Regions from separate parts of the Amycolatopsis sp. NPDC003676 genome, predicted to be linked through region 3. Evidence: riboswitches for the same ligand, from Rfam matches in the RefSeq annotation. Region 3 holds a riboswitch; each other region holds the start of a gene.
What was found. Region 3 has a riboswitch for S-adenosylmethionine ahead of thrC (threonine synthase). Riboswitches for the same ligand answer to the same signal wherever they lie in the genome.

Region 1 (2,258 bases), on a different contig from region 3:
CGCGTACTCCCACCGAGCCCCCCGAGCCACGATCTGTCGCAACGCCAGCACCAACCGATCCACGTGCTCCTCGGTACTCCCCAACCCGAGACTCACCCGAACCGCCTGCTGCCCCTCTCCGCCGGCCTCCCGAATCAACCGCCGAGCCGCGACATGCGCGCAGAACGCCCCGTCCCGCACCCCAATCCCATACTCAGCCGACAACACCGCCGCCAGCCACCCAGGCTCAAACCCGTCGACCACAAAGCTCACCGTGCCAACCCGATCCACCGGCGCGTCAAAGAACCGCAGCTCGGCAAACCCAGGCAACCCCTCAAGCCCCTTGCGCAACCGCTCCAGCAACGCAGCCTCATGCGCCCCGATGGCATCCCACTCAGCCGCCAGTTGCTCGCAAGCCACCCCAAGCGCATACACCCCAACGGTGTTAGGCGACCCAGCCTCGTGCCGCTCCTCACCGCTGTTCCACACGACAGCTTCCTCAGTCACCAGCTTGGTCGCCCCACCACCGGCGAGATAAGGCTCAGCCGCCCGCAACCAGTCGCTGCGCCCGACCAACGCCCCAGCCCCGAACGGCGCGTACAACTTGTGCCCGGACAACGCGACGTAGTCGACATCCAACTCCCGCAACGAAATCCGCCGATGCGGCGCAAGCTGAGCAGCATCCAGCGCCACCCGAGCCCCGTGCTTCCGAGCCACCGCAGCGATCTCGGCAACCGGCAGCAGTTCGCCAGTCACATTCGAAGCCCCAGCGACAACCACCAACCGAGGCCCCTGCGGGCATTCCGCCAGCGCTTCGTCCACAACGGACACCGCAGCAAGCCGAGTCCGCGGCAACTGCACCCGCCGGACATTCGGCCCCCGCCACGGCAGCAACGCGGCATGGTGCTCACTGTCGAAAACAACCACAGAAGTCTTACGCGGCAACGCCTTCGCCAGCAGATTGAACGCATCAGTCGTATTGCGAGTGAAGATCACCGAGTCGCCACTACGAGCGTCCACGAACCGACGCAACACACCACGAGTCCGCTCGTACAACCGCGTCGAGACCTGCGAAGCAAACCCGGCCCCACGGTGCACACTGGCATACCAGGGAAGAAATTCGTCCACCGCCGAACGAACCGCGTCCAGACAGGGCGCGCTGGCCGCGTGATCGAGATTGGCGTAACCGATGTCGCCGCCCGTCACCAGCGGCACCCGCAGCGACGCGCCAGCCACAGCGGGAACAACAGTGGACCGGTCGAGTGCGAGAGTCATGACGGCGCCTCCTCGGCGTTCCGGGGGACCCCCGGCGAGGGGCCCGCGCTTGCCCGTCGCGCTGCGCGACCGGCCTGGTCCTCACCCGGGGCACCCCACCGCGGTAGGAGGGTTGCCGGCCAGCAAGCCGGGGCTTCGCGCTGGCACTCATGACCTGAAACCGACGATAGCGGACAACCGCCGAAAGAAACCAGACCCGTCTCGTGATCTGAGACGGCAGTCACAAGGAGCGTCCACAAAGGACAGAAAACTCAGGCCCCGGATTCGCCGTGCCAACGCGCGAGGCGGCCGGCCCGGTCAACCGCCCGGATCCGCCGTTCGGTCGCGTCGCGGTCGGCGGCGGTCGTGACCACCAAAAGCTGGTCTTCGACCTGCAACCGGCTCGTTTTCTGCGGCGTGAAGCCGGTACCGCCGCGGACCACGAGACTGACCGTCGCACCGGCGGGCAACCGCAGCTCCGACAGGTACACGCCGTGCAGCTTCGACCCCTTCTGGATGCGCACCTGCAGCAGTTCCGCGCCGAGTTCGTCGAGCGGCGCGGAATCGACCTCGATCTCGTGCGCCTGCGCCGCCTTCGTGAGCCCGAGGATCCGCGCGAGCGGACTCAGCGTCGCGCCCTGCAGGATCGTGAGCACGATGACGAGCACGAAAACCGCGTCCACGAGCCGTTGTGCGCCGGGCACTCCTTCGGACAGCGGGATCATCGCGAGCACGATCGGCACCGCGCCGCGCAGGCCCGCCCAGGACAGGAATGCCTGGTCTCGCCAGGGCAAGCGGAACGGCAGCAGGGACAGAACCACCGACAGCGGCCGGGCGAGCAGCAGCACCACCGCACCCGCGACCAGGCCTGGAATCAGCGTTTCGAGCAGCCGGGTCGGCGACGCGAAGAGACCGAGCAGCACGAACAAGCCGATCTGCGCGAGCCAGCCGAGTCCTTCGGCGAACGACAGGGTGTCCGACCGGTGCGGCAGTTTGGAATTCCCGAGCACCAGGCCGGCGACGTA
Region 2 (2,258 bases), on a different contig from region 3:
ACTAACAAACGCCCCCCGATCAGAAATCCAAGACAGCGCAGCGTCAGCCCGCTCCCCACGCACCCCCAACCGGAACCGAGCAATCGGCGTATCCCCAATACGGGTGAGCCCACCACCAATAGTGGCAAGTTCGACGTCGAAGCGACTAGCCGCCTCAGGCAGCAACGCACCCACCGACGCGAACCCGATCAGCACGACGTCGACCGCGCGGTCGTACTTCGCGGACTGGGCGCGCGAGGTCTCGATCGACGGCAGCACTGCCTGCGCGGTCCAGCTGTCCGGCGTCGAGATGAGGTCGAGCACCGTGCCGCGCTCGACGATCGCGCCGTTGTCGAGCACCGCGACGTCGTCGCAGACTCGGCGGACGACGTCGGCGTCCGGCGTGGTGACGACGACCGTCACGCCAAGCTCGGCGCGCGCCCGGTCGAGCACGGCGAGCACCGCGCCGGCGTCTTCCGCTGAAACTCCGGCGGTCGGGTCGTCGGCGAGCAGCACGGCCGGTCCGGCGGCGAGCGCCTTGGCGACCGCGACCCGGCGGAGCTGGCCGTCGGTGAGTTCGTCCGGCTTCTGCGCGGCGCGCGGGGTGAGGCCGACCAGGTCGAGCAGCGAGCCGACCCGGCTGCGCCGCTGTGGGCCGTCGACGCCGAGTTGCTCCAGCGGGCTGGCGATGTTGCCCGCGATGGTGCGCTCGGCGAGCAGCTCCGGCTTGGTCCCGACGACCCCGAGCTGGCGGCGGATCTCCCGCAGCCGCTTGCCGTCGAGGGTCGCGGTGTTGAGGCCGTCGAGCCGCACGACGCCGCGGTCGGGGCGCTCCTGCAGCGCGATGCAGCGGGCGAGGGTGGACTTGCCGGAGCCGGACGGACCCACGATTCCGAACAGCGAGCCGGCTTGCACGTCAACGCTCACGTCGCGCAGTGCGGCGACACGATTTCCGTGGAAGGGAAAGGACTTGGACACGTTTTCGACAGTGATCACGAAAGGGCTCCAGGCAAACGAGGCGCGGCGCCGGATCCGGGCGCGCCAAGGCGTCATCGAATTACCGTCCACAGTGGACGGCGCAAGAAACTGCGGAAAAAACGATCAGGCGATGACCATGGAGCGTTGACACGCGGATACCGTGCGGCGACCTTCGTCGACTACGCGCCGGCGGGTCAGCAGGAGCGGGCGGGTGACCCTCTTCATCGAAAACAGCCTCCATCGGTCCTGGCGGTAGCACCTGCCCTGCGGAGGGTGGTTGCTGCGACTTCGGCGAGCCAGGTCTCTCAGTCGCTCGGGATGGACGCTTTCGAGTAAAGCCGATCCCATTGGCTGAACGCAAGCGCGTTGGTGCAGATCACACGTCTGGTGGTGCCCGCATACCGGAACAGCCCGTCCAGGACCCGGAAACCCGGAACCTCGGTTCCCGAACATTGCCTCGACCTGTGGAACCCTCGCGACGGCCCCCGGCCACGAACGAGTTCGTTCCACTGTGGACGATCAAGAATCTTTGTGGAACAAGAGTTTTCCCGTTGTCAAGTGATGCGCACTCCCGGGCCTCGACGCCCGGGGCGCCGGGTCCGCGATCGGGTCGAGATAGGTCACCGAAGCGAAGCACCTCGAACCGGCGGCACTGAACAATCCGGGCCGGGGAGCAATCAGACTCCCCCGAATGCCACGGCCTTGACGAGCCGCCCGTCACAGGTAGCGGGCCATTTCGGCCGCACTCGCGCGATGACCGAGAGTAGCTGCGAGGCCCGGAATGCCCCACGATCAGCGACGACGCAAGATCATCAGGCAACGCACCGAAATCAACGCCCCGCACCCGGAATACCCGCCGCGCCGCCGCGGTTGGACGTCACAAGCGAGCGCCGTGGGAGGGGGGTCAGTTTCCGGCTGCCGCGATCCGCGCGAACGCGTGCACGTCCAGCTGCTCCCCGCGCGTCTTCGGGTCGATCCCCGCTTCGGCTAGCAACTCGCCAGCCCGCTCGGCGGAACCAGCCCACCCCGCCAGCGCGGCCCGCAAAGTCTTGCGCCGCTGCGAAAACGCCGCGTCGACCACCGCGAACAACCGCGCGCGATCCACCCCGGACACCGGGTCAGTCCGGGTGAACGAGACCAGCGCGGAGTCGACGTTCGGCACCGGCCAGAACACCGCGCGCGGCACCGCGGCGACCTTTCGCGCCGGTCCGTACCAAGCGAGCTTCACGCTCGGCACGCCGTAAGTCCGGCTGCCCGGCCCGGCCGCCATCCGATCGGCGACCTCGGTCTGGACCATCACG
Region 3 (2,258 bases):
GCGGCCTCGGCCAGCCGGACGAACTCGAACGCGACGATGGAACCCATGCTGTGGCCGAAGACGGTCAGCGGGGCGCCGGTGTCGTGGGCGGAGCCGCGGAAGGCCTCGAAGGCGCCGGCGGCGAGTTCGGGCAGGGTCTCGGCGGCGGCGTCACGCACGCGATCCTGGCGGCCGGGGTACTGGATCACCACGGTGTCGAAGTCCTGGGCCATACGCTTGGCGAACACCCGGTAGGCGGAGGCACCGGCGCCCGCGTGCGGGAAGACGATCAGCGGCGGTAGGGAGTCGCGAGCTTGCCGGTTTCTACGAGCTTCTTCGCGGTCGCCACGGTGACGCCGCCCGCAGTCTCGGTGAAGATGCCTTCGGTGCGCGCGAGCAGCCGGATGCCTTCGACGACCTCTTCGTCGGTGACGTCCTCGATCGCGCCGCCGGTGCGGTTGACCACGTCGAGCACGTACGGGCCGTCGGCCGGGTTGCCGATCGCCAGCGAGCGGGCGATGGTGTCCGGCTTCACCGGCTGGACCACGTCGTGGCCGTTGCGGTACGCGGTGGAGACCGGCGAGCAGCCGGTGGCCTGTGCGCCGAACACCTTGTACGGGCTGGCGTCCACGAGACCGAGCTGGCCCAGCTCGCGGAAACCCTTGTCCACCTTGGTGAGCTGGGAACCGGAGGCGATCGGCACGACGATCTGCTCGGGGATGCGCCAGCCGAGCTGCTCGGCGACCTCGTAGGCGAGCGTCTTCGAGCCCTCGGAGTAGTACGGGCGGACGTTGACGTTCACGAACGCCCACTTCGGGTGCTCGCCGGCCAGTTCGGTGGCGAGCCGGTTCACGTCGTCGTAGTTGCCGTCGACGGCGATCAGGTCGCCGTCGTAGACCGCGGTGGTGAGGATCTTCGCGCGCTCGAGGCTCTTCGGGATCAGCACGACCGACCGCCAGCCGGCGCGGGCCGCCGCGGCGGCGGTCGCGTTGGCCAGGTTGCCGGTCGAGGGACACGCGAGGACCTCGAAACCGAACTCGCGGGCCGCGGCGAGCGCGACGGCGACCACGCGGTCCTTGAACGAGTGCGTCGGGTTGCCGGTGTCGTCCTTGACCCACAGGCTCTTGAGGCCGAGCTCCTTCGCGAGCCGGTCGGCGCGCACGAGCCGGGTACAGCCGGGTTCGGTGTTCGGAGTCTCCTCGACGGTCGAGGGGACGGGAAGGAGTTTCTTGTAACGCCAGATGTTGCGCGGGCCCGCCTCGATGTCCTCGCGGCGGACGCGGCCGAAGTCGTAGGCGACCTCGAGCGGCGAGAAGTCTTCGGCGGAGACGAATTCCGGAGCGAGCGGCTGCCGGTGCCCTTCTTCCTTCGACACCAGTTCGACGGCCGGACCGAGGTCGATCGTCTTGTTGGCGGAGGTGGCGCTGAGGGCTGCAGTCATCGCGAGGTTCCTTTCCTCATCTGCCCCGCCGAAGCGGGCCGGAATTGGCACCGTGGTCGTCAGCTATCCCGCGATCGCGGGATGACAGGCTGTACGCCGGTTGCCGGGGCTTCGTCGGGCCGTTCCCTCTGCCCCTCTGGATGAGCGGTATTCGGTTGTCGGAGCGCCGGTGGGCGCGTCCTCGGCTACACCGTACGACATCCCGATCAGCTCGTGCCACGGAGGCGGCCCACATCACCGGAGCGGACGGCCCGGCGACCGGGTGAGAGGATGGCGAGGTGACCACCGCACCCGCGCCGCTGCACCTCGTCACGGGCGAGGAAGAACTGCTCATCGAACGGGCTGTGCGAGCGTCCCTCGACGCGGCCAAGGCCGCGGACCCGACGGCGGACCTCACGCGGACACGGGTGTCCGATCTCACACCGCCCGTACTGGCTGAGCTGGTCAGCCCGTCATTGTTCGCCGAGGGCCGCGTGATCGTGCTGGAGTCGGCGCAGGACATCTCGCAGGAGCTGTCCGACGCGGTCCTGGCGTACGTGAAGGCGCCCGCCGACGGCATCGTCCTCGTGGTCGTGCACAGCGGCGGCGGGCGGAGCAAGGCCGCGAAGGCGCTGCCTGGCGCGTTGAAAAAAGCGGGCGCGGAGATCACCGAATGCCCGAAGCTCACCAAGCCGGCCGAGCGCGAGGCGTTCGTCCGCAACGAGGTGCGCCGCGCGGGCGGCAAGATCGACGGCGCGGGCCTGATGGCTCTGCTCGACTCGGTCGGCTCGGACCTGCGCGAACTGTCCTCGGCAGCGACGCAGCTGGTCGCCGACACCGGGGGAGTCATCGACGAGCA

Region 1: linked by a shared signal. The riboswitch ahead of ACWDNU_RS26455 (aminotransferase class V-fold PLP-dependent enzyme) and the one ahead of thrC (threonine synthase) in region 3 are both predicted to bind S-adenosylmethionine.
Region 2: linked by a shared signal. The riboswitch ahead of ACWDNU_RS31735 (methionine ABC transporter ATP-binding protein) and the one ahead of thrC (threonine synthase) in region 3 are both predicted to bind S-adenosylmethionine.

Annotation. Positions count from the first base shown of each region.
Region 1 covers NZ_JBSFNS010000051.1:272-2,529, forward strand. Annotated here, with positions in the region: gene ACWDNU_RS26455 (aminotransferase class V-fold PLP-dependent enzyme) at 1-1,254, opposite strand, end outside; SAM riboswitch class IV at 1,295-1,409, opposite strand; gene ACWDNU_RS26460 (potassium/proton antiporter) at 1,506-2,258, opposite strand, start outside.
Region 2 covers NZ_JBSFNS010000075.1:239-2,496, forward strand. Annotated here, with positions in the region: gene ACWDNU_RS31735 (methionine ABC transporter ATP-binding protein) at 1-975, opposite strand, end outside; SAM riboswitch class I at 1,192-1,282, opposite strand; gene rsmA (16S rRNA (adenine(1518)-N(6)/adenine(1519)-N(6))-dimethyltransferase RsmA) at 1,862-2,258, opposite strand, start outside.
Region 3 covers NZ_JBSFNS010000102.1:27,491-29,748, reverse strand. Annotated here, with positions in the region: partial or broken gene ACWDNU_RS36430 (thioesterase II family protein) at 1-227, opposite strand, end outside; partial or broken gene thrC (threonine synthase) at 290-1,420, opposite strand; SAM riboswitch class I at 1,434-1,567, opposite strand; gene holA (DNA polymerase III subunit delta) at 1,699-2,258, shown strand, end outside.